4 regions of the Undibacterium sp. Di27W genome follow, and region 3 is predicted to be linked to each of the others. Evidence: predicted binding sites of a transcription regulator. Region 3 holds the regulator's gene; each other region holds the start of a gene.

Region 1 (7,599 bases), on a different contig from region 3:
ATTTTGGCTGCAATTGCAGCTTATCTGCTGGGCTCACTATCTTTCGCTGTCGTGGTCAGCAAATTATTTGGATTGGCCGATCCACGTACCTATGGCTCAAAAAATCCTGGTGCCACCAATGTTTTGCGGAGTGGGAATAAAGCGGCCGCTGTCCTGACCTTATTGGGCGACGCATTCAAAGGCTGGTTGGCGGTGTGGCTGGCGATGCGGTTTCAACATCAATTTCAACTTGATGACAGCAGTATCGCCATTGTGGCCTTGGCTGTGTTCATCGGTCATTTATGGCCGGTGTTTTTCAAGTTTGTCGGCGGCAAGGGCGTGGCCACAGCAGCGGGCGTCCTGATAGGCATCGATATCTGGCTGGGGGTGGCCACATTGGTAAGCTGGATGATGGTGGCATTTGCGTTTCGCTACTCCTCGCTGGCAGCCCTGGTTGCGGCGATTTTCGCGCCTTTCTATTATGGTTTGTTATTCGGTCCTGATGTCAAAATGCTGGCTATCTCCATCATGTGTGCTTTGCTGATATATCGCCACAGCCAGAATATTGCAAATCTCATCGCGGGCAAGGAAAGCCGTCTGGGTAGTAAAAAAGATGCAACAAAAGTTGAAAAGAAAAAATAAATCTTCAATATTGCAAATAAATCTAGAATTATCCCTACCCCTCATTTATGCTTAAAAAGAAACATGCTTTTTTAATCATGAAGAGGGGTTTTCTTATGCTGACGCGATTTCAACAACTGTGGCTGGCAAGTTTTCTCTCTCTTTGTTTTTTGAGCATGTCCGTTGCTGCTGCGGAGCATGGTAGTGCCAATGAGGCCAAGGCCATGGTGCAAAAAGCCATAGACGCGATGAAAAAACATGGTGTCGATGCAACCATTGCCGAGATCAACAAGCGTGATGGACAGTATCAGGACCGCGACTTGTACGTGGTTGTGTATGACATGAATGGCAAAAATCTTGCCCACCTGAATCCCAAGATGGTAGGCAAGGAGATGCTGGACCTGACTGATGTCGATGGCAAATTCTTTATACGCGAGCGCATAGAATTAGTGAAGACCAAGGGCCGTGCCTGGCAGGATTATAAATTCGTGAATCCTACAACGAAGCAGATAGAGCCCAAGTCCATGTATGTGGAAAAATTCGAGAATACGATCGTTGGCTGTGGGATTTATAAATAGAAATCCCGTGCAAGCAAACTTATTCAGCTATTTTATGCAGCTATTAAGTCCTGTAAAGGCCAGCGCGGCTTGACATTGAAACCATAATCCCTGGTTGCCAGACCCGGATTGTTTTTCAGGCGCATGGCACCAGCAAAGGCGATCATTGCGCCATTGTCAGTACAAAACTCCAGCTCAGGGTAATACACCTGAAAGCGCTTCTTTGCCGCCGCGGCATTCAGGGATGCGCGCAACTGCTGGTTGGCACCCACACCACCAGCAATCACCAGACGCTTCAAGCTACTTTCCTTCATTGCAGTCACGCATTTGGCGGTCAGCACAGCGACAATGGCATCCACAAAACCACGGGCGATATTGGCTTTATCCTGTTCGCAGATATTTGCAGGATGGTTTTTGACGACGGTCAATACCGCGGTCTTCAAGCCAGAGAAGCTGAAATTCAAGTCTTTGGAATGCAGCATGGGGCGCGGGAATTGATAGGCTGCCGGGTCACCAAATTCTGCCATGCGTGAAATAGCCGGGCCACCGGGATAAGACAGGCCCAGCAATTTGGCGGACTTATCGAAAGCCTCACCGGCAGCATCGTCCAGGGTTTCGCCAAGTAATTGGTAACGACCAACGCCGTCAACACGCATCAACTGTGTATGTCCGCCAGAGACCAGCAGAGCAATGAAAGGGAATTCAGGTGGCTGGCTGGCCAGCAAGGGTGACAGCAGATGGCCTTCCAGATGATGGACACCCAGCACCGGTTTATCCAGCGCCATACCCAGGCCACAGGCAACCGAGGCACCTACCAGCAAAGCACCGGCGAGGCCAGGTCCCTGGGTGTAGGCAATCGCGTCTATGGCTTGTTTGTCTACGCCAGATTTATTCAACACCTCTGTCAGCAAGGGCAGAGCGCGGCGTATATGGTCGCGCGAAGCCAGCTCCGGCACGACACCGCCATATTCCTGGTGCATGGCGATTTGCGAGTGTAAGGCATGGGCCAGCAGACCGCGCTCTGTGTCATACAGGGCAAGACCGGTTTCGTCACAGGAGGATTCAACGCCGAGAACTATCATGTTTGTTTCTAAATGGGAGGGGAGTTAAGTCATTGCACATGCGGGCAAGAACACAAAACACTGCTTGCTCCCATATCAGGCAGGGATTGGAGCGATTCTTGCTATGACTCATATAACGTAATTATATCTGGCATGGGCCATCAATGCGCAGTAAAGCAAATAATGACGATGCGATAACACCAGCTTCCTCCAGTCTGCGGATCGTCGTGGTGAATACCGTTATCCAAAGCGAGGATGAGTTGCATGAGGAGGCTCAGGCGCAGCTGGCGCGCTCACGTGCCTTGCGCATCGGTCTGCTGCAAGCGGGCTATAACATCATTGCTGTCATTCCGGGTGACATCTATATGAGCGAGCGCATCACCCAGTTGCAGCCCGATATGATCATTATTGACGCTGAATCTGATTCGCGAGATGTACTAGAGCACATGGTCATGCTGACCCGCGATGCGCCACGGCCCATCGTTTTATTTACTGAAGATGGCAACCAGTCGAATATGGCGGCAGCCATGGAAGCCGGTGTCTCGGCCTATGTGGTTGCCGGTTTGCAGTCCGAGCGCATCAAGCCTGTGCTGGATGTCGCCATGGCACGCTTCCATGCAGATCAAAAGCTGCGTAGTGAATTATCTGATACCAAGGCCAAGCTGCAAGAGCGCAAAACCATAGAACGTGCCAAGGGGCTGTTGATGGAACGTCATCATCTTTCAGAAAATGAGGCTTATCAAAAAATGCGCAAACAAGCTATGGAAAAAAATCTCAAGCTGGTTGATCTTGCGCAGCGCATGCTGGACGTGGCTGATCTGCTGGGTGGCTAAGTCCAGATTTGTGCGTATAAATGGTGCAATGCGTCATTTAGGTGCGGTATTTTTTAATGAATTGCTGTTTCCTGTTGGGTTTAAGGAGCTAAATCGGGTTTTGGGGTTGGCACGGCAATTGCTGTATTGAGACAAAGTGCCAAAGCTGGTGCTTAAGAAAAAAGTGAGTCTGACTAACGGCGGTCACCTCACCAGACAAAGGTGTCTTTCCATACGGTTTATCCGTGGTGGGATGACATCTTTTTTCGTTACAGGAATTAATTTAGCTGGAGTGCAGACATGTTGAATCAGGAAGTTTCTAACAATCTCATCAAGACGCGGGAAGAAAATGAACCTAATTTCAAACGTCGCAGTTTCTTGCAAACCGCTGCGCTGGCAAGTGGGGCAGGCATCATGGGCTTGAGTACCGGTGGGGTATGGGCAGCGGGATCAGACAAGCCAGAAAAAGAAGAAGTGCATATAGGTTTTATTCCCCTGACTGATTGTGCTTCGGTAGTGATGGCATCGGTGCTTGGCTTTGATAAAAAATACGGTATCAAGATTATCCCCAGCAAAGAATCTTCCTGGGCCAGTGTGCGTGACAAGCTGGTCAATGGCGAACTCGATGCAGCCCATGTCTTGTATGGTTTGATCTATGGTGTGCAACTCGGTGTAGGCGGGAATAAAAAAGACATGGCTGTGTTGATGACGCTGAACAATAATGGCCAGGCCATTACCTTGTCGAAGAAGCTGGCAGAGAAGGGTGCAGTAGATGGTGCAGGCCTGGCCAGGCTCATGCAAACCGACAAGCGTGAATATACTTTCGCCCAGACTTTCCCTACCGGTACCCATGCCATGTGGTTGTATTACTGGCTCGCTGCACATGGTATCAACCCCATGAAAGATGCCAAGGTCATTACCGTGCCACCACCACAAATGGTGGCGAATATGCGGGTGGGGAATATGGACGGTTATTGTGTGGGTGAGCCCTGGAACCACAGGGCGATTGCTGACGGCATAGGCATCACGGCAGCAACGACACAGGATATCTGGAAAGATCATCCAGAAAAAGTATTGGGTACGACATCTGAATTCGTGCAGAAATATCCAAACACCGCGCGTGCGTTGGTCGCTGCGATTTTGGATGCTAGCCGCTGGATAGATGCATCGCTGTCCAACAAGACCAGGATGGCAGAAACCATCGCCGATAAATCCTATGTCAATACCTCGGTCGATGTCATTAATCAGCGTATTTTGGGGCGTTATCAAAATGGTCTGGGCAAGACCTGGGATGATCCCAATTACATGAAATTCTTTAATGATGGCGCGGTGAATTTCCCTTATCTGTCAGATGGCATGTGGTTCCTGACGCAGCATAAACGCTGGGGTTTGCTCAAAGCTGATCCTGATTACTTAGCCGTGGCAAAAGCAGTTAACCGCATAGATATCTACAAGGAGGCAGCGACCATGGCCAAGGTAGCTGTACCAAAAGATCCCATGCGCAGCAGCAAGTTCATGGACGGTACAGTCTGGGATGGTAAGAATCCTGCTGCCTATGCAGCTGCTTTCAAAATCAAGGCTTGAGGAGTCCTTATGAATACCTTGGTGCATGGTGCAATACCCGTAGCCGACGAGACTGCCAGCATAGCAACGACAGCAACGACAGCAAATACAGCGAAGGAAGTAACAGTGGTACAGGAGGTGAAACCCAAGAGAGAGAGAAAGCCAGGTTCATTGCGGCCCATTTTCCTGAGTGTGTTGCCGCCCTTGTTTGGCATAGGCATGCTGATACTGATATGGGAAATCATTGCGGTGAAAAACACGACTTTCCCTTCACCCTGGGTGACTTTGCAAGAAGCAATCAAGCTGTTTTCTGATCCTTTTTATCAAAAAGGCCCCAATGATCAAGGCATAGGCTGGAATATTTATGCGTCACTGAAGCGTGTGGCAGTCGGTTTTGGTTTGGCTGCGGCCGTGGGGATACCGCTGGGATTTTTGATAGGTCGTTTCAAATTTTTATCCGGCATGTTTAATCCCATCATCAGCCTGTTGAAACCTGTTTCGCCACTGGCCTGGCTGCCTATAGGTTTGCTGGTATTCAAGTCTGCCCATCCGGCAGCAATCTGGTCCATCTTTATTTGCTCTATCTGGCCCATGATCATTAATACTGCGATAGGTGTGCAGCGCGTGCCGCAAGATTATATGAATGTCGCTCGCGTATTGAATTTATCTGAATGGAAGATCATCACGCGCATCTTATTGCCTTCAGTGCTGCCATACATGCTGACCGGCGTCAGGCTGGCGATAGGTACGGCCTGGCTGGTCATTGTCGCGGCAGAAATGCTGACGGGCGGCGTGGGCATAGGTTTCTGGGTCTGGGATGAATGGAATAATCTGAATGTACCGCACATCATCATCGCCATCGTCGTCATCGGCCTGGTGGGGTTGATACTGGAACAAATTCTGGTGGCGATAGCACGCGCCTTTACTTATGAAGATGTGGGGACATGATCATGAATGAAATCGACAACAAGTACATAGAGATCAATCAGGTAGAGATGGTCTTCAATACCAAAAAAGGCAGTTTTCATGCACTGCGCAATATCAATCTGAACGTCAAAAAGGGCGAATTCATCACCCTGATCGGTCACTCTGGTTGTGGCAAATCGACACTCCTGAATCTGATCGCCGGTTTGACTGATGCCAGCTCCGGTACCTTGTTGTGCGCGCACAGGGAAATTGCTGGTCCTTCACCAGAGCGCGGTGTGGTGTTCCAGAATCATTCTTTATTACCCTGGCTGACTTGTTACGAAAATGTCTTCCTGGCGGTAGAACGTGTATTTGGTGCGACCGAGAATGGGACGAAATTGCAAAAGCGCACCATGCAAGCCTTGTCACTGGTGGGCTTGGCGCACGCAGAGAAAAAGCGTCCGAATGAAATTTCCGGTGGCATGAAGCAGCGTGTAGGCATCGCTCGCGCATTGGCGATAGAACCAAAAGTTTTACTCATGGATGAACCTTTCGGTGCTCTCGATGCGCTCACGCGTGCACATCTGCAAGATGAATTACTGAAGATCGTCGCCAAGACACAATCTACCGTGGTCATGGTGACCCATGATGTGGACGAGGCAGTCTTGTTGTCTGATCGTATCGTCATGCTAAGCAATGGTCCGGCTGCGACCATAGGCGACATTTTGCATGTGGATCTGGAAAGACCACGTGATCGTGTGGCCCTGGCGCAGAATCCGCAGTACGCACAATACCGGACAGAAGTGCTGCAATTTTTATATCATCGTCAGTCACCCCCGGTGCATGAAGCAGCTTGAGTGACAGCTTTGCAGCCGCCTTGTTTTTTTAGCATGCAAGGCGGATTTTGCGTCAGCATATCAAGTCGTCAAGATGTTTTCTTGGATAAACTTGAGCAAAGTTTGTCGTTCAGATAATTTTAGCAATATGAAATATAAATATCGATTCAGTTTGCCAAGTGAAAATTAGTTTTCATTTTTAATGTCCTAATTGTGACAATATCTGCGGAAACAGCTGGAATCTATGAGAGAATGCCTAATCCTTTTGGAAACATTTTTTTACAGATTCAAAGATCTCTGTTGATGTGGAATTGGGAGGAGATACTGAAAGTAATTTTGTTGCTTCTGATTAATATCGTTGCACCCTTGTTCATGTATTCACCCGTTTTGTCACAACAGGTTCTGGATTCTTCTTTTGATTACATGACATGTTTCGCTGGCTTTTTCTAAATGAAAGTGCATTAACGCCTGCCGAGCACGCTGCATGGAAATTAAGTGCACTACGTATCATTTTGATGTCTGGCTTTGTGCTGGAGGCGGCAGTAGCGATTCACAGTTCTCTGGACGCAATCGCAGTTGGTGCTTATCAGGTGCTGTGGGTAGTAGGCTTTTTCTATATAGTGCTGGCATTGGGTTTGTATTATTCGTCCCGTCATTTACGTGCTGGTGCCGCCATCCTCATCGGTACGGTGTATGCATCTGCAGCTGCCATTGTTTGCCTGATCCAGCAATACGAGATTGCCAAGTTTGGTTATATCTTCATCTATACAACGCCCATCATAGCCCGCTTGTTCTTTGGCACCCGGCTGGCAATAGGTTTGATGGTATTTAATACTTTGCCCTTCCTGCTGCTGTTATTAAACCGGCCCTTATTGAATATCGCTGGTTTCGACATTACCCTGCCTTCCAGCAATACCTATATACAATCCCTGCTATTCCTGTTTTTTAATGCCTGCGTGCCTTTGGCAGTGTTCCGCGTCTTGCATGAACTGGATGTCTCGGCGCTGCGTTATCGCCAGGCCAGCGCCGCCCTGGCAGTCAGCCATGCCCAGTATGAAGAAGTGTTCCAGAATGCCGGAACTGCCTTATTGCTGACAGATGCCAGTGGACAAATTTTACAGGCGAACCAGCTGGCCAATAATTTGCTGGGACGCGAGGCTGACGATAAGGATGAGCCCGCCTTGTTTGCCTGGTTGTCACTGGACAATAGCGTCCGTCTGAAGAGCCCGAACAGCGATGAATCAGAAAACATGCGCATGTCAGC
Region 2 (7,599 bases), on a different contig from region 3:
GTCAGGTGGGATGCGCCTTCGCCATAAAACTCCAGGTAAGACGAGACCACTTTTTGATTGCGCAAGAATTCTGTCAATGCCAATACCGTGTCTGTAGCCGTGATGCCTTCTTGCGGTTTGCCTGTCAGTTCTACACCTATGATGTCTGGCAAACGCATCCAGGATGCACGACCGAGCATGACGCTTTCAGCTTCCAGGCCACCTACACCAATCGCGATCACACCGAGCGCATCTACCATCGGTGTATGGCTGTCTGTGCCGACCAGGGTATCTGGATAAGCTACGCCATCAGTCACTTGCACGACTGGCGACATGCGTTCCAGATTGATCTGGTGCAGGATGCCATTACCAGGCGGGATCACATCAACATTCTTGAATGCCTTCTTGGTCCAGTTGATGAAGTCAAAGCGATCTTCATTGCGCCTGTCTTCAATGGCGCGATTCTTGTTAAACGCGTCGGGATCAAAACCACCACACTCAACCGCCAGCGAATGATCGACCACCAGTTGGGTAGGTACGACAGGGTTGACCAGTGCCGGGTCACCGCCTTGCAAGGCTATTGCATCGCGCAAACCAGCCAGGTCCACCAGCGCAGTCTGGCCAAGGATGTCATGGCAAACCACACGGGCTGGGAACCACGGAAAATCCAGGTCGCGCTTGCGCTCTATGAACTGGCGCAGGGAATCAGTCAGCGTAGCCGGGTCGCAACGGCGCACCAGGTTTTCTGCCAATACGCGCGAGGTGTAGGGCAGCTTGTCATAGGCACCTGTCACGATGGCATCTACTGCTTCACGTGTATCAAAGTAATCCAGAGTAGTGCCAGGTAGTGGCTTGCGGAATTGAGTATTCATGGCTCGCTATTTTCAATATTAGTATTCGGTGTTCAGGGCAGCTCAAGGTAATCCAGAGCAGCTCAGAGTTGCAATTTGAAGCCTTCATGTGATGCTGTGAAGCCCAGGCTGCCATAGAACCTGTGTGCCTGTATGCGCTTTTTATCGCTGGTCAGTTGCACCAACTGGCACCCACGCTCGCGCGCCAAGTCTATGGCCTGCTCTATGAACCAATGGCCTATACCTTGCCCGCGCAGATAGCCATCTACACGCACGCTTTCTATCATGGCGCGGGTAGAGCCTTTCCTGCTCAGACCGGGGATGAAAGTGACCTGCTGCATGGCAATAATACGGCCATCCAGCTCAGCCACCATCAGGAACTGATTGTCGTCGGCTGCTATGCGGTCAAAGGCCTCGGCATAACATGCGTCCTCCGAGCCTACGCCTTCACGGTTCTTGCCCAGATCATCGTCGGCGATGAGCTCCAGCAGGCGCGGCAGATCTTGCTTCACAGCGCGTCTGGTGCTGAGTTTCGAAAAATCTGCCTGCAGTTTCATATGCAACTTCTGTCTTGCTTATTTACGCTTACTTATTTACGCTTATTTACGCTTATTCAAGGGAACAAATTTCAGATCTTCAGGGCCGACGTAATTGGCGCTAGGACGAATGATCTTGTTATCGATACGCTGTTCTATGATGTGCGCCGCCCAACCTGAAGTACGGGCAATCACGAACAAAGGTGTGAACATGGCAGTCGGCACGCCCATCATGTGGTAAGACACGGCAGAGAACCAGTCCAGGTTGGGGAACATCTTCTTGATATCCCACATCACGGTTTCCAGACGTTCGGCGATATCAAACATCTTCATTGCACCGGCTTCTTTAGACAGATTGCGTGCCACTTCCTTGATGACCTTGTTACGTGGATCAGAGATGGTGTAGACAGGGTGACCGAAACCGATCACGACTTCCTTGTTTTCTACGCGCTTCTTGATATCGGCTTCAGCTTCATCAGGATTGTCGTAACGCTTCTGGATTTCAAACGCCACTTCATTCGCGCCACCATGTTTAGGACCGCGCAAGGCACCGATCGCGCCAGTGATGGCGGAATACATGTCAGAGCCTGTGCCAGCAATGACGCGGCCAGTAAAGGTAGAGGCATTGAACTCATGTTCTGCATACAGTATCAATGAAGTATGCATGGCTTTTTCCCATGATGCGCTTGGCTTTTCACCATGCAGCAGGTGCAGGAAATGGCCGCCTATGGATTCATCATCAGTTTCCGTTTCTATGCGTTTGCCATTGTGGCTGTAGTGATACCAGTACAGCAGCATGGAGCCCAGCGAAGCCATCAGGCGGTCAGCGATGTCGCGTGCACCAGGGTGGTTATGATCATCTTTTTCTGGCAATACGCAACCCAGTGCAGAAACGCCAGTGCGCATGACATCCATAGGGTGGGACGATGCAGGCAGCCATTCCAGTGCTGCCTTGACATTGGCTGGCAGGCCACGCAGGGCCTTCAGTTTAGCTTTGTAGCCTCGCAATTCGGCGACGGTAGGCAATTTGCCGTGCACCAGCAAATGGGCAATTTCTTCAAACTCGCAGGCGTCGGCCACGTCCAGGATATCGTAACCGCGGTAATGCAGGTCATTACCGGTTTTACCTACGGTACACAGGGCGGTATTGCCAGCAGTAACGCCAGACAGGGCGACGGATTTCTTAGGTTTGAAAGGAACTGCTTCAGTCATGATTATTTCTCCAGAGGTCATATACAGGGCTGTTCCACCTTCTCGCTTGATGCAACGCAAGTGGCAGAACAGCTTATATCATTATTATTTGTTTTTTTGCTGCGCAAACAGGGCATCGAGCTTTTGCTCAAAGTCGTGGTAATTGATGCGTTCATACAATTCCATGCGGGTTTGCATGGTGTCGACGACATTCTTTTGCGTACCATCGCGGCGTATCGCACCATAGACGTTTTCTGCAGCCTTGTTCATGGCACGGAAAGCGGACAATGGATACAAGACCAGGCCCACATCCACCGCGGCCAGTTCTTCGACGGAATACAAAGGAGTAGCACCAAATTCAGTGATATTTGCCAGAATAGGCACTTTGACGGCATTGGCGAATTGCTTATACATCGCCAGTTCAGTGATCGCTTCCGGGAAGATCATGTCAGCGCCCGCCTCTACGCAAGCTTGCGCACGATCAATCGCTGCTTCCAGGCCTTCAACTGCCAGCGCATCGGTACGCGCCATGATGACGAAATTGTCGTCAGTACGGGCATCGACTGCAGCTTTCACGCGGTCGACCATTTCCTGCTTGCTGACGATTTCCTTGCCAGGGCGATGGCCGCAACGCTTGGCACCTACCTGGTCTTCGATATGGATGGCAGCAGCACCAAACTTGATCATGGATTTGACAGTACGTGCCACATTGAAGGCGGATGAACCAAAGCCAGTATCCACATCCACCAGCAAAGGCAGGTCGCAAACGTCAGTAATACGACGCACGTCGGTCAGGACATCGTCGAGATTGGAAATACCCAGATCAGGCAAGCCCAGGGAACCGGCAGCAACACCGCCACCAGACAGGTAGATCGCCTTGAAACCGGCACGCTTTGCCAGCAAGGCATGGTTGGCATTGATTGCGCCTACGACTTGCAGAGGGGATTCTTCCTGCATCGCCTTGCGGAAGGCGGCACCTGCGGAGTATGTACTCATGTGTATGCTTTCAGGTTAATAAACAGATTCTGGGATGCGTATTGCAATCGGCGTGCCAGCAGCCCTGGCCAGACTGCTGTTTCAGACCTATATGCATATAAATCAAATACTTATTCGCCATGCACGCATATTAAATCCTGTGCAAGGCCGCAGATTTGTTTCATAATAATGTTTCACATTGAAATTTGAAACGTCAATTGAAACACATATGAAACACCCACCTGCGCTGCGCGATACCCACGACAAACCCGTCATATGGACAGTGTCCATCTCACGCCTGTTCGATATGTTCCGCGACATCATGGTCGAATATGATGTCAGTGCTGACATAGAACCCATACACATGGGTTTTGAAGAAGCCGCCCAATATCTGAAAGAACGCCTGCAAACCGAGAGGTGCGATGCGGTCATCGCAGCGGGCTCGAACGGGGCCTACCTCAAGAATCGCCTCCCAGTCCCGGTCGTTATCGCCAAGGCCAGCGGCTTTGATGTCATGCAGGCCCTGGCCAGGGCGCGCAAGGTGTCGCCCGCCATTGGTCTCATCAATTATCAGGAAACCATGCCAGAGTTGGCCGATTTCAAAAGCACTTTCGGTTTCCAGCTGGAGCAGCGCACCTACGTCACAGAAGAAGATGCGCGCGCCCAGATCAGTGAACTCAAGGCGGGCGGCATCAAGGTCATCGTCGGCGCGGGCCTGATTACCGACCTGGCGGAGGAGGCTGGCCTGACCGGCATTTTCATGTATTCCGCCACCTCGATACGCCAGGCTTTTGATGATGCGCTGGAAATCGCCCGTCTGACACGACTGGAATCGGCCCGCGGACGGCATCACCCTGCGGCTGAATCTCTGCGCGCCAAACATGGCCTGAACGATTTGCGCGGTGACTCTGCTGCCATGCAGGCGACCCGCAAGTCCATTGCCCTGTTCGCCCGCTCCCCTGCAACGGTATTGTTACAAGGTGAAACAGGCACAGGCAAGGAATTGGCGGCCCAGGCTTTACACAGGGAGAGTACGCGGGCGCGCCAGCCCTTTGTTGCCGTGAACTGTGGTGCAATTGCTGAAAGCTTGCTCGAATCTGAATTGTTTGGCTATGAAGAAGGCGCTTTTACAGGCTCAAAGCGTGGCGGCCATGCAGGTTTGTTTGAAATCGCTCACAGAGGCACGGTATTCCTTGATGAAATAGGCGAAATGCCCCTCCCCCTGCAAACCCGGCTTTTGCGGGTATTGGAAGAACGCGAGATCAACCGGGTCGGCAGCATGCGCCCCATACCTGTTGATGTGCGTATCATCAGTGCTACCCACTGCGACCTGGAAGCCAGGGTAAAAGAAGGAAAGTTTCGCGCTGACCTGTATTTCCGCCTGGCGGTATTGCGTTTGCACTTACCAGCGTTACGGGAGCGTGTCGACGATTTATTGCCGCTCGCAGTGTGGTCTCTGAAGCATGCTTTAGCTGCCATGGGCGTAAGGCCGCATGCCAACCTGCATGCAGAAATCGCCAGTTGCAGCATGCTCTTACAAGCTTATGCCTGGCCAGGTAATGTAAGAGAACTACGCAATCTCATGGAACGCCTGGCCCTGTTTTTGGCGGCCGAGCCGCTACAGGCATTGACGCCAGGCTTCGTCGCCAGAACCTTGCCAGAATTAAATACCACGCTGCATTTCACACAAAGCTCACAAAATATTACGCAAAATACTGCCCATTACCTGCCTGCCATCTCCGATACACCGCCTCCGCCAGAGTCACTGGAAATGGTCATGGAAAAATTCAAGCACAATCGCGAAGCGGCCGCTGACTACCTTGGCATCAGCAGAACCACCCTATGGCGACGTCTCAAGCAAAAATCGTAATCATTTGAAACATTAATTGATCATCTGGAGGGCGAATTTTGTGTCGCACTAAGGTAAAATGAATTTACGCTACCACTCACAATTCTTGGGTGCATTAGTCTTGCATAAAATATATTATGAAAAAAATACTTATTGTCGACGATAGCAAAGTTTCCCGTATGGTGATACGTGCGCATGTGAAGGCCGCACATCCTGACTGGGAATTTTTTGAAGCTGCCAGTGGCGAAGAAGCCATCAAGTCCGTCGTAGAGCACCAGCCCGACTTTTGCACCATGGACATCAACATGCCTGGCATGCTGGGGACTGACGCAGCAGAGCAGATTTTGCAAACCAATCCGCACATACGTATCGCCATTTTTTCGGCGAATGTACAGGACACCATGCAAAACCGGGCTACGTCCATAGGCACCATCTTTGTCGCCAAGCCGGTGACTGAGAAATCCATCACTATCGTCCTCAATTATTTCGCGAGCGGAAAATGAATTCCCTGACCGAACTTCATCTCGATGCATTAAGCGAGGTCTTCAATGTCGGCGCTGGCAGAGCTGCTGCCAGCCTCAGTGATATTGTGGGTGAAGAAGTTCGCTTGTCGGTGCCTTCTGTCGAAATCCGCAAATCCTCAGAAATTGATGTCTCTTCCATGGGCTTGCAAAGTGAGCGATTTGGCGCAGTGCACCAGACTTTCAGCGGCTCCTTTGAGGCTGAGGCAATACTGCTGTTCACCGAAGAGCACGCACTGGAAATCGTACGCGACATGATGGGTTCGCAAATCAGCCTGGAAGACCTGGCTGAGTTTGAACAGGAAGCCATGTGCGAACTGGGCAATATCATCCTCAATGCCTGTTTGTCAGCGATGGCGGACATGCTGAACATCCCTCTGAACTGCTCCTTGCCGGATTATTCGGTGGCAACGACAGAAGAAATTTTCCGTCGTGTCAGCGATGACCTGGACCAACCTTATGTCTTGCTACTGCATATAGATCTGGCGATAGAGAGAAGGCATTCAGAAGGACATTTGATTTTCTTGCTTAGCTCTACATCTTTAAAAGATTTGATCATCCAGCTTGAGCGCTTTTTGGGAGCAGTTTAATGGCGCAGTTGATGTCCCCTTCCCCATTCGCGATGGAGCAAATATTCAATTCCATCAGTCTGGGCCTGATCGTGCTTGATGCGCAGCAAACTGTGCGCATGTGGAATGGCTGGGTGGAAAGGCATACTAGCATCCCGGCCAACCAGGCCATAGGCAAGCATATATCTGAAGCTTTTGAAGAATTGCCCAGTCGCGCCATCCTGAATGCCATCACCAATACGCTCAATTATGGCTTGCCTGTCGTCTTGTCCAACGCCCTGCATCGCTCACCTTTGCCGTTGTTCCAGCGCAGTGAGCATGAGCCTGAAAGCGAAAAAGTCCGCATAGATCAATCCATCACCATCACACCTATCACTGCAGAATATGGTGAACGCCACTGCCTGATACAAATCAGTGATTCGACGACTTCAATCAAACGCGAAAAGATTTTGCGCACGCATTCTGAAGCCCTGAAGCGCGAAGCCACGACTGACAGCCTGACTGGCATTTATAATCGTCGCTTCTTTGATGAGCATTACAAAATGGCGATGGGCCATGCTGTGCGACATAAGGTCCCCTTGTCGGTCTTCATGGTCGATATAGACTACTTCAAGGAATACAATGACAGCTATGGCCATGTGGCAGGCGATAAAGCCTTGATACAGGTCGCTGCTGCCCTGCGCAAGCAATTAATGAGAGCCACTGATGTATTGGCCCGTTTCGGGGGGGAAGAATTTATCCTCATGCTGCCTAATATGGCACCCGATTCTGCCATGCAGTTTGCAGAAAAACTGCGCATGGCGGTCTGGGATTTGAACATACCGCATATCAATTCCCGTATCAGTCAGCGCATCAGCGTCAGCATAGGTTTTAGCAATTTCTATAAACATCCTGATGTCGATGCCAATTCCCTGCTCAAGTGCGCGGATGCTGCCCTGTATGAAGCCAAGAAGGCAGGCCGCAATCAAAGCCAGTATTTGACCTTACAACACTTTAATGTGCAGAGCACAGCACCTGTGGGCACCCTGCATAAGTCCGTCAGCAATTAGCACAGATGGCATCGCCCTGGCCCGGCTTACGGGCATCCGTGAAACTGCTGAATTCCGTGGTAGGCTGTGGCATATTAAG
Region 3 (7,599 bases):
CCATGCGCAGGCAGGCTGATACTGTCATGTCCTTACTGCGGCGCAGTTGTTCCAGTGTGACTGACATCAGCAAGGGTGAGCGCTTTTGCATGGTGGCCAGGGTTTGCTGGGCGAATTCGTTGCTGTTTTGCTGCAGTTTTTCACAGATGGTAGTGACACTATTACCTGCGAAGATGTCATTGATGGCCGCATGTTGCGCGGCCAGTTTGCTGGTATCCGGCTTTGCCTGGTCTGCAAAGCTAGCTGCGAAATCACGTATTGCCACGTGCAGGTCCGTGGCCGCGCTTTCGCTGAGCAAATTCATCAATGCTGGTATTTCAGCGGTGGGGATGTAGATATCTGCCAGCCCTGCATAGATAGCATCAGCGGCAGTAATGATCTCACCAGTCAGTCCCAGGTAAGTACCAATTTCACCCTCAGTGCGTGACAGGAAATAACCACCGCCGACATCAGGGAAAAGACCGATATTCACTTCCGGCATGGCCATCTTGGTACGCTCAGTGACAATGCGCAAACGGCAATCTGACCCTGCCTGGGCGATACCCATGCCACCACCCATGACGACGCCATTCATCAGCGCGATATAAGGTTTTGGGTAGAAATGGATTAAATGATTTAAGGCATATTCTTCTGTGAAAAAATCTTCCAGCAGGGCCGAGTCACCTTTCGGAGTAGCAGTGCCGACATCATAGAAAAAACGGATATCCCCACCAGCACAAAATGCCTTCTCGCTGCTGCTGTGAATAAACACGGCACGCACACTTTGATCATCCTGCCAGGCCAGCAAGGTCGCCGTCAATGCTCGCACCATATCGAGAGACAGCGAGTTCAAGGCTTTGGGTCTGTCAAGGGTGATATAGCCTATATTGTTCTTGACGGAGGTGAGGACAAATTCGCTCATGATGGACTATGCAGTGTAGGGGATGAAGCTGCTATTTTAACTTTGTCAGGCTTGGGCGTCACGGGGTGTATATGTTTATGAGGAAATAGAGTAAGGACGGCATGCTCGTTGCCGTTGGGTTTGACTTTGGGGTTGTTTTTGACTTTCGGCAGTTCCCATGTGTCGGCGCCGTTTGTGCAGTACAGAAAATGGAAAGAGAAGGACCGCTGTCTGAGCCGCAGGCGAGTTTCGGGCCTTCCCATTTTTTGTACTGCATAAACGGGAACCCCGCAGGGGCGACGACGCCTGGGTCGCCTTCTTTTGCTTCCTTTTCTTGGCGAGCAAGAAAAGGGAGTAGCCGCCGGTCTATCACCGGCGAGCAATCTTCAAATACGAATGCAGGTATTTCAAAATCCAGCTCGCAAAGTCTTACGATTCTGGCGTGAATAAACTTCGTGGCATACACCGAACGCCGCTGGATTCCAGCCAAAAGCACGCTGGAATGACGTTAATACGTGTACGGATTGCCATATGGCAATCAACTGAATAGATTGAGAAATATTATTTATTTCAAAACCACTCACCCAACAAAAAGGACGCCTTTAGCGTCCTTGTTTTGGATGTCCACAACCTGTTAGGGTAAGGACCGGGGTCTTATGAAGCCGATGCCGGATCAGGTATGTGCTTGATGGCGTCGTGCTGATGGTCTTGCATTTTATCTTTGTGCTTGATGACCTGGCGATCAAGTTTGTCTACCAGTGCATCGATTGCTGCATAAAGATCATGCGCCAGACTTTCAACGTGGATATCTTTACCGCTGATATGCAAATTAATGTCGGCTTTGTGTCGTTTTTCCTTTTCCCGGAGCTTGTCCACCGTCAGGATGACGGCGATATCAATGACCTGGTCGAAATGTCGCCTGATACGTTCTAGTTTGGTATGTACATATTCACGAATTGCAGGAGTTACTTCGACGTGGTGTCCACTGATGGTGAGATTCATACTGTGCTCCTATAGTGATGTTGCTTGCTGTAACGATACACTCTTGGCATTTATTTGCCTTGAGCTAAATCATATATAGCAATTCAAACCGTGATTACAAGGACTACTTACAAAGATTTACGCAAACTGACTGGGGGGATTTTCAGGGCTTCACGGTATTTGGCAACTGTCCGCCGGGCAATTACCATGCCCTGTTCACCCAGCATGTCTGCAATTTTGCTATCAGAGAGTGGGCTTTTCTGGTCTTCTGCTCCTATCAACTGCTTGATGAGTGCACGTATCGCGGTGGAAGATGCTTCACCCCCTGTTTCCGTCGCGACATGGCTGCCGAAAAAGTACTTCAACTCAAACATGCCATGTGGGGTCAACATGTATTTTTGGGTTGTCACACGTGAGATAGTGCTCTCGTGTAATCCTAGTGTATCAGCAATTTCGCGCAAAACAAGGGGTCGCATGGCAACGGCACCATGGGTGAAAAAATTGCGTTGCCTTTCAACTATCGCTTGTGCAACGCGCAAAATAGTGTCAAAGCGTTGCCGCATATTTTTGATGAGCCAGCGGGCTTCCTGCAATTGCGCACCCAGGCCAGCTTCACCACGGTTTTGCTTCATGATATTGGCATACACGCTGCTGACTCGCAGCCTGGGCATGACATCCTGATTCAGCATGACTTGCCAGCCATTGCCAGACTTTCTGACGATCACATCCGGCACCACATAATCTGATTCATCGGCGGCAAAGGCAATGCCAGGCCGTGGCTGGCACAGGCGTATGATGGTTTGTGCATCGCGCAAATCTTCATCATCGCAGTCGAGAATTTTCTTGAGTTTGGTGAAGTCTCTTTGTGCAAATAAAGCCAGTTGTGTTTCAACAATTTGCAATGCCAGTCTGCGTGTGACAAAAGCCACTTTGGGCATGCGCCTGATTTGCAGGGCCAGGCATTCTGAAGGGCTGCGCGCACCGACACCAGCCGGGTCAAAGCTTTGCAGCATATTCAGGGCAAAGGCCAGTTCTTCTGCTTCTACACAGAGTTCCAATGGCAAACTGGCATGTATTTCATCCAGGGTTTCAGTCAGGTAACCATTGCTGTCCAGCGCATCTATCATCAGTTCGACCAGGGCACGGTCACGCGGCTCACGCAGGTTCAGGCGCATTTGCTCCAGTAGATGTTCACGCAGGGTGATGTGGGCTGCTCCCAGTTGTGGACGGCCATCTTCATCATCACCAGATTTGCTGCCATGCTGCACATCATCAAAGCCCCAGTCTTCTTCGCTGGAGCTGGTGCTGTCATTGCTGATGACCGTTTCGGCATCGGCAGCGGCTGGCTCGGTGGATTTATCGCTTTCTTCTCTTTGCGCAGGTGCTTCCATGCCTGCGTCAGCCGAGGTACTTGTTGTATTGATGGCACCATCGGCCAGCAGGCGAACCGCATGGTCGAGTGGATCATCGACGCGTTCCAGCATGGGATTATCGGTCAGCAGCGTCTCCAGCTCCTGATGCAATTCCAAAGTCGATAACTGCAATAATCGTATTGATTGCTGCAATTGCGGCGTTAAGGCCAGATGTTGTGAGGTACGTAGTTGCAGGCTTTGTTTCATGATGATTCCCGTCACATCCGGAAGTGTTCTCCGAGATAAACGCGACGTACAGATTCATTTTGTATGATGTCGTCAGGCTTGCCGCTGGCAAGTACCGCGCCTTGATTGATGATGTAAGCGTGATCGCAGATGCCCAGGGTTTCGCGCACATTATGATCGGTGATCAAAACGCCTATGCCGCGTTCCTTGAGGAAGCGGACGATACGCTGGATTTCGATGACAGCGATAGGATCAACGCCGGCAAAGGGCTCATCCAGCAAGACAAAGCGTGGATTGGTGGCCAGTGCACGGGCAATCTCGACGCGGCGGCGTTCACCACCTGACAGTGACAAAGCCTGGCTCTCGCGTATTTTTTCTATTTGCAAATCTGCCAGCAAGGCATTCAGCCTTTGCTCGATTTTCTTGCTGCCGAGGAATTTGCCATCGCTGTCTTTTTGCAATTCCAGTACCGCACGGATATTGTCTTCTACCGTCAACTTGCGGAACACTGATGCTTCCTGCGGAAGGTAAGACAGGCCGAGCACGGCGCGCTCATGGATGGGCAGTTGCGAGATATTGACATCATCAATAATGATATCGCCAGCATCGGAAGGTACCAGACCAACGATCATGTAGAAAGAAGTGGTTTTGCCTGCACCATTCGGCCCCAGCAAACCCACCACTTCACCACTTTTCAATAGCAGGGAAACATCGCGCACGACCTGGCGTGCACCATAACGTTTTTGCAAACCCTTGACCAGCAAGGTGCTGCCTGACTGTGCTGTCATCTTAATTAGCCTGTTTTTCTGGTTTTGGTTGCAAGATGATTTTCAGGCTGCCCGAACCTTCTACAAACTGGCCACTGGTGGAGTTAGTGCCTACAAAGACTTCATTCTTGCTGTCATAAGACAGGTATTCGCCAGCCTGTTCCTGGGTGACTTTAGTGCCTTCCAGATAGCGTACCTTGGCCTTGGAAAAGAATTTGACGATTTCCGTGCTTTGATTGTATTCCGCACGTTCAGCTTCGCCATCTACCCACAGATCAGGTCCGCCATCGCGCTTTTGGCGGAAGGTGACTTTGCGATTGCTGCCACCAGTCAGTACTACAAATTGATCACCATTCGGCGCCTCGGTGACGACGGCATTTTCTGCCTTGACATTCAGAGTGCCACGCACCAGGGCGACACCCTTGGATAATCTGCGCACGCTGGTCTTGCCATCGCTCTCGCCATAACCGGCTTCGATGACGGTTTCCTTGTTGCTGTCGGCTTTTTCTGCATATGCAGTTGCACTGACCAGGCCCAGGCAGGCCAGGCCGAATAAATGGGTAATGCCGAATTTAGTAAGTGTCATGGAGATGATCGCTTTCTCAATTATTTGGTTTTAACTGCATTCACCGCTTCACGCTTCTTGAGCAGGATGCGGACTTTGCTTAACAGGGCCAGGTGTTGGGTAGAGTTATTGGCCAGCATACCGGTTGCGGTCGATGTCGATTTACCGGTGGTGATGGTGATGGGCTTATCGGTCTTGACAACATCATCATCTGGCAATAGCAATAGATAATCCGATTCCACATGCACGAATTGCGAACTCAGGCCCTCTGGCCTTTCCATGCTGACATTGTCATATAAATGCACTTCATCATGCTCACGCTTGGGTGTGATGACATTGGATTTTTGCGACACCACGGCCAGGTCGGCCCGCAGATGCAAGGGTGGCCGGTCCTGATCAAAGCTGTTGATCTGCGGATGCTTGATTTCTATATTGTCGTTACGCGGCAGATGTACCAGGCTGTCACCAGTAATATGGTAATTGGCCTTGCCATTATTCGACAGGCGTATGAAATTGAATTTCTCTACATAGTAATCAGGTGCTGATCTGGCTGCGCTGCGGTTTTGTTCATCGTCGCCATTGCGACGTATGACTTCCATGACCCAGATGGTGCCCAGGGTCAGTATGCCCAGCAGTATCACGGCCAGCCAGATGCGGAAGCGGTCTATGGTCAAATGGGATTTCATGTCAGATATGCTTGTAGAGCCTGTTCATATTTACCCTGGGCACGCAGGATGAAGTCGCAAACTTCGCGTGCTGCGCCCTGGCCACCGCTGGCCCTGGTGATGTAGAGCACGCGCTGTTGCACCTCTGCATGCGCATTTGGCACGCTGGCAGCAAAGCCCACGCGCGTCAGGATGGGCAAGTCGATGACATCGTCGCCGATAAAGCCGCAGGCTTCTGCGGGAATAGCCAGCTGGGCCAGCAATTCCAGGAACGCGGCTTTTTTGTCATGGATGCCCTGGCAAACATGGCTGATGCCCAGATCGGCAGCACGCTTGCTGACGATGGCGGATTGCCTGGCACTGATGATGGCCGTGATGATGCCAGCCTGTTGCAAGAGCTTGATACCCTGGCCATCCAGCACATTGAAGCACTTCATCATTTCACCTTCGGGCCCAAAATACAGGCTGCCGTCGGTCAGTATGCCATCTACATCAAAGATCATTAATCTGACCTTGCTGGCTCCTGCTGTCGCTGCATCTGCTGCATCTATTAAAGCTATGTCCATCAAATCACCTTGGCCCTGGTCAAGTCATGTATATGCAAGGCACCCACCAGCTTGCCCTGGTCGTCGGCGACCAGCAACTGGTTGATGCGGTAAGTTTCCATGACTTCGACGGCTTCTACCGCCAATTGTTCCGGACGTATGCGACGCGGGCTATGGTTCATGACATCGGCAATGCGTAATTGGGTAAAGTCGCGGGTGCCATCCATCAGGCGGCGCAAGTCGCCGTCGGTGAATATACCCAGCACCTGCTGCTGTTCATCCACCACGGCGGTCATCGCCATGCCTTTTTTGGTGATTTCGAGCAGTGCCGTCTTCAGGCTGGTTTCCGGGCCGACTTGCGGTATGGCTTCATCAACCCGCATGACATCCCTGACATGCGTCAGCAAGCGCCGACCAAGGGAGCCACCAGGGTGGGAGCGGGCAAAGTCTTCTTCGCGAAAACCACGTGCATCCAGCACTGCCACCGCGAGTGCATCGCCGAGGGCCAGGGTCACCGTGGTGCTGGCCGTTGGTGCCAGGTTCAGCGGGCAGGCTTCTTTATCGACATGCAGATTCAGATGGATATCCGCCAATTTGCCCAGGCTGGATTCCGGGTTGCCTGTCATGGCGATCAGTTTCACCCCCAGGCGCTTGATGATGGGCAGGATGGACATCAGCTCAGACGCTTCACCGGAATAGGAAATCGCAATAAATACATCCTGCGATGTCACCATGCCAAGGTCGCCATGCGCAGCTTCAGCCGGATGGACAAAGAACGAGGGCGTGCCAGTCGAGGCAAAGGTAGCAGCAATTTTGCGTGCAATATGACCAGACTTGCCTATGCCAGAGACCACGACCCTACCGTGGCATGCCAACAACATGCTGACCGCCTGAGAAAAACCGGCAGCATCGCCATTGCCCAGGCGCTTTTGCAGGGCCAGCAGGGCATCGGCCTCGATTTGCAGGGTTTCACAAGCCAGTTTCAGGGCGCGTTGCGCAGCGAGGGCCGCGTTGGCCTTGGCTTGTTGTTCAAAAGTTAAAGGTGCATTCAGTTCATTCATGCCGGAAGTATAAACGAAATCCTCAAAGCAAAAACTTTGCCAGTTGTAACGTAATGAATTATGTTTGCCCAAAAGCAGGATGACAGGTCTATAAATCGGCAATAATAGGCAGCATGACAGGTCTAGACACTACACTATTATTGTTGGCCGCCGCCGTATTGGGCGTGGTCGCATTCCGCATGTTGCAACTGCCGCCCATGCTGGGTTATCTGGTGGTGGGTATTTTCATAGGACCACATGGTTTTGGGGTAGCCGAAGATGGTGCAGTTACCCATGAGCTGGCCGAATTCGGTGTGGTTTTTCTGATGTTTTCCATAGGGCTGGAGTTTTCCCTGTCCAAACTCATGGCCATGCGCAAGGCAGTGTTTGGCCTGGGCATGGCGCAAGTACTGGTCACCATCTTTACCAGCATGGTCTTTGGCTGGGCTGCCAGCCGCTGGCTGCCGCAATTGTTTCAGATCAGCTGGGAAGCCTCATTTGCGCTCGGTGGCGCGCTGGCCATGTCATCCACTGCTATCGTCTCCAAAATGCTGACGG
Region 4 (7,599 bases), on a different contig from region 3:
GCGTACCGAGCTCAATCGTGTGGTAACTGCCATCAGCCTCAATAGCAGTACTGCCGGAGCCCAGTATTCGTTCGGCATACATGACTACACGAACTGGAAGAGCATGCCTCTGTCACCGCGTTGATGCTTACCAAATAAAGTATGCCAGATAAAGCATGAAACTCACCTGGGTGTGACATGCACCGTCACACTCAAGGTTTCCAGTCCGCCACCGCGGCGCACCCCACGCACCGGTGCGGCTGAATCATAGTCGCGTCCTATGGCCAGACGGCAATAGGCATCTGTCATCAGCACGGCATGCGTCACATCGACGCTGACCCAGCCGCTATAGTCGCTGTCTTCTACCCAGACATCCACCCAGGCATGGCTGTCGGCATGACCAGTGGATTCAGGATCAATATAACCAGACACATAGCGCGCCGGAATACCGCGTGCATGGCAGCAGGCCAGCATGATATGGGCATGGTCCTGGCACACGCCACGGCCCAATTGCAGAGCATCGCTGGCGCTGGTCGTGACGATGGTTGCACCAGTCTGGTACTCGACTGCACCACGGATGTGCGCAGCCAGATTAAGTAGTGCAGCCGTGCTGGTCTTGCCGCTGTCAGGCAAGTGCGTCAGAGCAAAGTCCACAATTGCTGGCACTGGCTCGGTCAGCCGTGTTGGCACAGTAAATACCAGCGGTGAAAACGTGTCGGGATCGGTGATGCGCCCCTGATAAGGTGTCGTCAACTCCACCACACCCTCGGCAATGATGGCAACCTCATGATGCTGGCCAGTGATGGTCAGCGTATGCGAGGGATTGCCATAGGCATCAACAAAGGCGTGGCGCTGCCCTGCGGTTTTGATTTGCCAGGAGATCGCATGCTGGTGCTGCTCGGCACGCGGTGTCAGGCGTAATTGTTGTATGGTGTAAGTCAGCGGTGCTGAATACTTGTAGATAGTCTGGTGACGTATAAAAAGTTGCATGATATTTTCTCAGGCCGCCAGCGGGACCAGGAAATCGCGACTGACACGATTACCCAGGTCAAAAATGTTTTCCATGAAGCGCGTCAGGTTGTCATGCAAACCTTCTGCCAGGATCTCTTCTATGCGGGCAAATTGCAATTCTGCATGCAGCTTGCCAGCAAAACGTTCAGTGTCTGCTGATACATCATTGCGCACTTCCTTGAGGTTGGCGACTACCTCATCCATGCACGCCAACAAGGAACGTGGCATGTCACCCCGCAGCATCAGCAATTCTGCCACCCGTTCTGGCGTGATGACATCGCGATAGACCTTGCGGTAAATCTCAAAGCCAGAGACTGAACGCAGCAGCGCTGCCCAGTAATAAAAATCCCTTTGCAGGCTGTCATTGCCGCGCCCACTTTCCTTGGCACCATGGAATTTCACATCCAGTATCCGCGCCGTATTATCTGCGCGTTCTATGAAAGTGCCCAGGCGGATGAAGTGCACGGCTTCATCTTTCAGCATCGTGCCCAGCGTCACGCCACGCGATAAATGCGAACGGTACTTGACCCATTCAAAAAACTGGCTAGGATCGTTTTCCAGTATCGTGTCCGACAAGTTGTCCTGCATATCCAGCCAGGTGGCATTCTGGGTTTCCCATACCTCGGTTGTCAGCGTACCGCGCACGGCGCGCGCATTCTCGCGTGCTTCTTTCAGGCATGATGCAATCGACGACGGGTTCATCGGGTCCCTGACCATGAAGTCCAGCACATCCTTCTTCGTCAGCAAACCATATTGATGGTCAAAGGCAGACTGTAATTCAGAGATGCCCAGCATGGCACGCCAGCCGCGTTCAGCATCTTCGGCAGACTGCGGCAGCATCGAGGTCTGGATATTCACATCCAGCATACGGGCAGTATTTTCTGCGCGCTCGGTATAGCGCGCCATCCAGAACAAGTGATCAGCGGTACGGCTTAGCATATATTTTCTCCCAACTTAAATTTTTTCTAGGACTTACGCAAAATTGTCCCGGCAAGGCGTAGCGACGAAGACAGTACTTTAGTACGGCTAGGCGCTGCAACGCAGCTGGGGCGGTTTTGCGTAAGTCCTACTGATTTAATTTTCAAGTATCCAGGTATCTTTGGTCCCGCCACCCTGTGAAGAATTCACCACCAGCGAACCCTCCTGCAAGGCCACCCGCGTCAAACCGCCTGGCACCATGGAGATGGTCTTGCCAGACAAGACAAAGGGTCGCAAATCTATATGGCGCGGGGCGATGCCGCTTTCAACAAAGGTAGGGCAGGCCGACAATGCCAGCGTAGGCTGTGCAATATAACCATCAGGCTTGGCCAGCAAACGCTGACGAAAATCTTCTATCTGCGCCCTGGTCGAAGCCGGGCCCACCAGCATGCCATAACCACCGGCACCATGCACTTCCTTGACCACCAGCTCAGCCAGGTTCGCCAGGGTATACGACAGGTCTTCGGGTTTGCGACACTGGTAAGTCGGCACATTGTTCAAGATAGGTTCTTCTGTCAGATAAAACTTGATCATGTCCGGCACGAAAGGGTAGATGGATTTATCATCCGCAACGCCTGTCCCTATCGCATTCGCCAGCGTCACACGACCAGCGCGATACACCGACAGCAAGCCCGGCACACCCAGAGAAGAATCAGGGCGGAAAGCCAGAGGATCAAGAAAATCATCATCAATACGGCGGTAAATCACATCCACCCGCTTGGGTCCACGGGTAGTACGCATGAAGACCGCATTGTCATTTACAAACAAATCCTGGCCCTCAACCAGTTCCACCCCCATTTGCTGGGCCAGGAAGGCATGCTCAAAATATGCCGAGTTATACATGCCCGGCGTCATGACGACCACGGTAGGGTTATCCACCCCCATAGGCGCGACTGAGCGCAGGTTATCCAGCAACATGTCAGGATAATGATCTACCGGCGCAATCTTGTTACGCGCAAACAGCTCAGGAAACAGCCGCATCATCATCTTGCGGTCTTCCAGCATATAAGACACACCAGACGGCACCCGCAAGTTATCTTCCAGTACGTAGAACTCACCCTCGCCAGCACGCACAATATCCACACCCGCAATATGGGCATAAATGTCAGAAGCGACTGAAATACCCTGCATTTCAGGGCGATATTGAGCATTTTTATAGATTTGTTCAGCTGGGATAATGCCGGCCTTGATGATATTCTGGTCGTGATAAATATCATGGATGAACATATTCAGCGCCTGCACCCGCTGCGCCAGGCCCTTTTGCAACTGCGCCCATTCACCCGCATGGATAATGCGCGGGATGATATCAAACGGGATTAGCCTCTCAGTACCCGCATCATCACCATACACGGCAAAGGTAATACCCACTCGCCGAAAACTCAGGTCAGCCTCAGCCCGCTTGCGCTTCAAGCGCTCGGCAGGCTGCTGCGCCAGCCAGTTACAAAACTCACGGTAATGTTCCCGCGTCAATTCTCCGCCCGCGCCACCAAGTGCGGCGGCACCCGGTGCAGCATTATCATAGGCATGCATTTCATTGAAAAACTTGGCCATGTTCTCGTCTCGTGGTTACGGTTCCATTACAGCATATCAAGAAACGTGCCAGATAACATGGTGGTTAACCCTAGCGTGGTTTTTTTGTCGCCAAGGAGCTCAAAGTGGCCGAGCTGACAATAGTACAATACGTATTTCATCAAGGCTCTTCTGAAAATCATGGGAACATACATAAGCATCAGAGGTTGGATCGCATGTCATGAAGAGTCTATTCCACAGATCAAGGCAGTAATTTCATCCTTCATTGATAAAGCCGGGGACTACGGCTTCGATGCGCCAATCGCAGAAATGTATAACCAGGGCTGGGTAATTCCAGACACACATATCAACTGGACGCACTACATATTTTACGGTGCAGACATACGAATTCAGTGCCTCGACTACATCAGAGATCAACTGAAAACACTCTCAAAAGAAATCATTCATTCAGAAGAGTGGACGACAGACTATCTGACAGGGATATTTCACGCTGATCATGAAGCTGGCATTGAAAGTTATATCTGGAAATTATCGGATGGCGAATTCTATGAAGAAGCGAAACATGACAAATTATAGCGCCGTCACCCCCGTGATGATCAGTGAATGTATGACCTGCCCGATATTTGTGAACACGTGTTGTGCCCCTAAGCCGCTGACAATCTTCGATGCCCGGCTTAAGTGGGCTTGGTCTTGAGCATGGCTTTGGCAGCGATGCGGTCAGGAAAAATTCGAGTGATTAACTCAGTGTCGCAATACTCTTCGTATCGGGCGATCTTACCATCTCTGAAATGGATCACGAAGACATAGTCGTTGTCATATCGCTGGCCGTCAGCAAAGAAAGGGTCAGGTCTTAAATTCATACATTTTCCAAGAATAGAATTGTCGTAACGTAAGACCTGACCCCTTCTTTTCGCTCTTCGTATCGGGCGATCTTACCATCTCTGAAATGGATCACGAAGACATAGTCGTTGTCATATCGCTGGCCGTCAGCAAAGAAAGGGTCAGGTCTTAAATTCATACATTTTCCAAGAATAGAATTGTCGTAACGTAAGACCTGACCCCTTCTTTTCGTAATGCAATACCTGCATCTATATTTTTGCCGGTGACCATGAATAAGCACTAAAGACTCAATGGATTTCATAGATAGGAGAAAAGAATGTCAGTATTGAATGCTACTGTCGTGAGAATTGAGGCCATAGGCTTTGTAGAAGCGATGCGCCCTCATGCTGAGGATGACTACTGGGGTGGCGAAGAGGCATGTATCACATTAACTAAGGGTTTTACTCCTGATGCTTTAAAGGGGCTCGCAGACTTTTCTCATGCTGAAATTTTGTTCTATTTTCACGAGGTCGATGACGCAAAAATTATCTCGGGCGCACGCCATCCCAGAAACAATAATGCATGGCCTGAAGTGGGTATTTTCGCTCAGCGTGGCAAGAACCGGCCAAACAGAATCGGCAGCACCATTTGCCGTATCGTTCGAGTGGAAGGTGTAAAGGTTTTTGTTGCCGAGCTTGATGCAATCAATGGAACAGCCGTGCTGGATATTAAACCCGTCATGAGAGAATTCCTGCCGCGCCAAGAGCTTCAACAGCCAGCCTGGTCGCATCAAATAATGAGTGAATATTGGAAAAGAAAATAGTACTTGGGCGTTTTAACTCCATCATTCCATAACTCATGGACAGTTCGAATATTGTGCCTTTGGAGAGCGTGTCTGGCAAAGCCATGCCGAAAGTAGGTAGACTGAAACTAAGGCGTGATGTCGCAGAGTACCGTGTTATATTGCCGATTTGCTACATTTAACACCTTAACCATCAAGGAAACAATATGTCACTTCGTCTGCTGCAACTATTGCTGCTTGCCTGCTTCAGTTCGAACGCCATTGCCGCTCAGACAGGCGCTGATTCGACGATCTCTCGAATTGATCACATCTTGATTGAGCAGAAAACGACTGACGACTCATTCCAGCTCTTTGCGAACCAGCTTCAGGTTCCAGTCATTTGGCCAATGGTGAAATACGGGCCTTTTAGCAGTGGCGGTCTTTACTTCGGAAATGTCGTGCTTGAGTTTGGCCAGTTTGCCGCGCTAGGAGGCGTTGCACCAGAAAGCACACGCCTCGCGGGTATCGCGTTCCAACCACTTAAGTCGGCAGCCGCGAGCATGATGGAATTTGATCAGCATCAGATTGCTCATGGCCCGGCAGAACCGTTTACCACATATCGTGAGGGCAAGCCGCAGGCCTTGTGGACCAATGTCAGAATCAGCGGAATTGGACCTGCCGATTCCTGGCTGTTTGTCTGTGAGTATCACTTCGATTCGAAGCTTCGCCAGACTGCGGCACACGACGAACTACAGAAATTCAAAGGCGGACCTCTTGGTCTCCTGGGTGTGAAGGAAGTCATCATTGAGACGCCCGACTTGCAGGCAGCAAGGGCACGATGGAAGAATCTTCTTTCGTCGGCAATTGAACAAGAGGCTGGCGTATTTGCACTATCATCTGGACCCATCATCCGGCTTGCTCAAGGGAAGAGTGAAGCACTCCGTTCGTTGACGATAGAAGTGTCGTCTTTGTCACAAGCCAGGGCAGCTCTCACTGCGCAGAGCATTGCCTATGACGACAAAGGGAAGGAAATCCTCCTTGGCAATGGTAACGGTAATGGCAACACGCGCGGGCTCCCCTTTCGCCTGGTTCAGCGTGATTGATGGCTGAGCCTGTCATTGAGCGGATGTGAAGGGGCAGGGTCAAGTTTCATCGGACTCCCTGCATGGGGTCAAAGCGCCAGCCTGTCGCATCCTTCTCGAATCGCACATCACCCTTATCACCGGATTCCCATTCGGCGGAGGCGTGCGCTTTTGTCCCTTCAACCATAAGGTTTGACAGGCGAACCTTGTCAAGGTAACCCCAGACAAATGAAGAACCAACTCCATACCTTCTATGGTTCGCTTCCAGTTCTGCGGCCAAGCTACGCGAGTCATGGATTTTTGCGATTGCTGCTTTGTACGCGTCAGGGGAACTTCCCGTACTTGCAGGCCAATTGTAACGTTTAAGTATTTCTTCACAGCCAACTGACTGTTTAAGGCCTGCTGCAACTGCCTTTGGATTAGATCCGCCTAGGCAAATCATGACGGAATTTCCCAGTTCATCAAGGACGGCTTGCTCAGTCAAAGCGTCAAAGTAAGTTTTCAGATCATGATTTTTGAGTCCTGCTCGCACTGCCAGAAATGCTGCCTCCGGCGATTCGGCGCGATTTGGAATGGGCTCGCTACAGGAGCACACTGCAAGAATCATTAGTGTGAAGAGAAAAGTGTGCTTCATGAGATTTAGTGCCGAAAAGACTGGCGCATCGCGTCCGAGTCGATTGTTGAGTTATGCATCATGATTCGATCCCAGACTCGATAATACATTTGTTATTATTGCAGCATATTGCAGCTGAGCTATGAACAAGATCAATTATGTCACGCCCCAAATACCATCTTGAATGACTCAAGGTGTGGGCACTATTCGATAGAATCTGAATTTACTTTTTGTTACAATGCTGCGCATCCCCTGACTGTATGTCATTTGCTTTAGCTGATTGCGGTCATCACTCAAATTCTGATTCTCTTCCTATATGATGAAACTTAAAAGCAAGTTAGTACTGACTCTCTCGATTTTTTTATCTGCCTGTGGAGGTGGTAGTGGTGGTGGCACTGCAACTGCCGTGAGCCCTGGTACGGCTTCGGGATCGGATGGCGCCACTCAACTGGCTTGTACCAATAAATTTGGCCGCACCTGGACTGCGATCGATAATGATTCGAGTAAACCAAGGGTTGGTTATTTCAGTAATGTGGTGTACGGCAATGGTGTGTTTCTTGGTGGAATAAAAGAGTATGGATATAGTCTCTGGAGCAAAGATGGTGAAAATTGGACCATTTCTTCACCATCTGCTTACCATGGAAGCGGCGTAGTGACTTATGCGCTCGGGAAATTTATCACGCTCAACAGGGATTCATCCGGAAACTTGATAGTCTCTAGCACTACAGACGGGGCGAGCTGGGATAAGAAAATCATTGCACAAACCTCTGCAAATTCCAGCTCGACTTTACCCTCGTTTTACCCTT

Evidence for each region. The regulator sigma-54, encoded in region 3, starts transcription at its own class of promoters, with help from an activator protein. The targets are predictions, from matches to a motif close to TGGCANGNAANCTGCTTT.
Region 1: ACO0LF_RS16430 (CmpA/NrtA family ABC transporter substrate-binding protein) is a predicted target of sigma-54. The motif match lies at 3,159-3,176, and genes of this name have one in related genera.
Region 2: prpB (methylisocitrate lyase) is a predicted target of sigma-54. The motif match lies at 3,594-3,611, and genes of this name have one in related genera.
Region 4: ACO0LF_RS14195 (circularly permuted type 2 ATP-grasp protein) is a predicted target of sigma-54. The motif match lies at 3,553-3,570, and genes of this name have one in related genera.

The regions. Positions count from the first base shown of each region.
Region 1 is NZ_JBMPOS010000007.1:304,047-311,645, reverse strand. It holds gene plsY (glycerol-3-phosphate 1-O-acyltransferase PlsY) at 1-621, shown strand, start outside; gene ACO0LF_RS16445 (cache domain-containing protein) at 717-1,178, shown strand; gene tsaD (tRNA (adenosine(37)-N6)-threonylcarbamoyltransferase complex transferase subunit TsaD) at 1,211-2,239, opposite strand; gene ACO0LF_RS16435 (ANTAR domain-containing response regulator) at 2,383-3,051, shown strand; gene ACO0LF_RS16430 (CmpA/NrtA family ABC transporter substrate-binding protein) at 3,445-4,614, shown strand; gene ntrB (nitrate ABC transporter permease) at 4,624-5,541, shown strand; gene ACO0LF_RS16420 (ABC transporter ATP-binding protein) at 5,544-6,356, shown strand; gene ACO0LF_RS16415 (putative bifunctional diguanylate cyclase/phosphodiesterase) at 6,764-7,599, shown strand, end outside.
Region 2 is NZ_JBMPOS010000001.1:261,952-269,550, reverse strand. It holds gene acnD (Fe/S-dependent 2-methylisocitrate dehydratase AcnD) at 1-851, opposite strand, end outside; gene ACO0LF_RS01100 (GNAT family N-acetyltransferase) at 914-1,387, opposite strand; gene prpC (bifunctional 2-methylcitrate synthase/citrate synthase) at 1,430-2,578, opposite strand; gene prpB (methylisocitrate lyase) at 2,663-3,553, opposite strand; gene prpR (propionate catabolism operon regulatory protein PrpR) at 3,762-5,402, shown strand; gene ACO0LF_RS01080 (response regulator transcription factor) at 5,519-5,884, shown strand; gene ACO0LF_RS01075 (chemotaxis protein CheC) at 5,881-6,492, shown strand; gene ACO0LF_RS01070 (diguanylate cyclase) at 6,504-7,520, shown strand.
Region 3 is NZ_JBMPOS010000012.1:89,890-97,488, reverse strand. It holds gene ACO0LF_RS22230 (enoyl-CoA hydratase/isomerase family protein) at 1-901, opposite strand, end outside; gene hpf (ribosome hibernation-promoting factor, HPF/YfiA family) at 1,535-1,882, opposite strand; gene ACO0LF_RS22220 (RNA polymerase factor sigma-54) at 1,990-3,480, opposite strand; gene lptB (LPS export ABC transporter ATP-binding protein) at 3,492-4,247, opposite strand; gene lptA (lipopolysaccharide transport periplasmic protein LptA) at 4,249-4,812, opposite strand; gene lptC (LPS export ABC transporter periplasmic protein LptC) at 4,833-5,477, opposite strand; gene ACO0LF_RS22200 (KdsC family phosphatase) at 5,474-6,022, opposite strand; gene ACO0LF_RS22195 (KpsF/GutQ family sugar-phosphate isomerase) at 6,022-7,062, opposite strand; gene ACO0LF_RS22190 (monovalent cation:proton antiporter-2 (CPA2) family protein) at 7,176-7,599, shown strand, end outside.
Region 4 is NZ_JBMPOS010000006.1:151,817-159,415, reverse strand. It holds gene ACO0LF_RS14210 (hypothetical protein) at 1-124, shown strand, start outside; gene ACO0LF_RS14205 (transglutaminase family protein) at 163-969, opposite strand; gene ACO0LF_RS14200 (alpha-E domain-containing protein) at 979-1,929, opposite strand; gene ACO0LF_RS14195 (circularly permuted type 2 ATP-grasp protein) at 2,065-3,519, opposite strand; gene ACO0LF_RS14190 (hypothetical protein) at 3,679-4,074, shown strand; gene ACO0LF_RS14185 (nuclear transport factor 2 family protein) at 4,173-4,358, opposite strand; gene ACO0LF_RS14180 (SAM-dependent methyltransferase) at 4,655-5,140, shown strand; gene ACO0LF_RS14175 (hypothetical protein) at 5,326-6,201, shown strand; gene ACO0LF_RS14170 (hypothetical protein) at 6,248-6,814, opposite strand; gene ACO0LF_RS14165 (hypothetical protein) at 7,110-7,599, shown strand, end outside.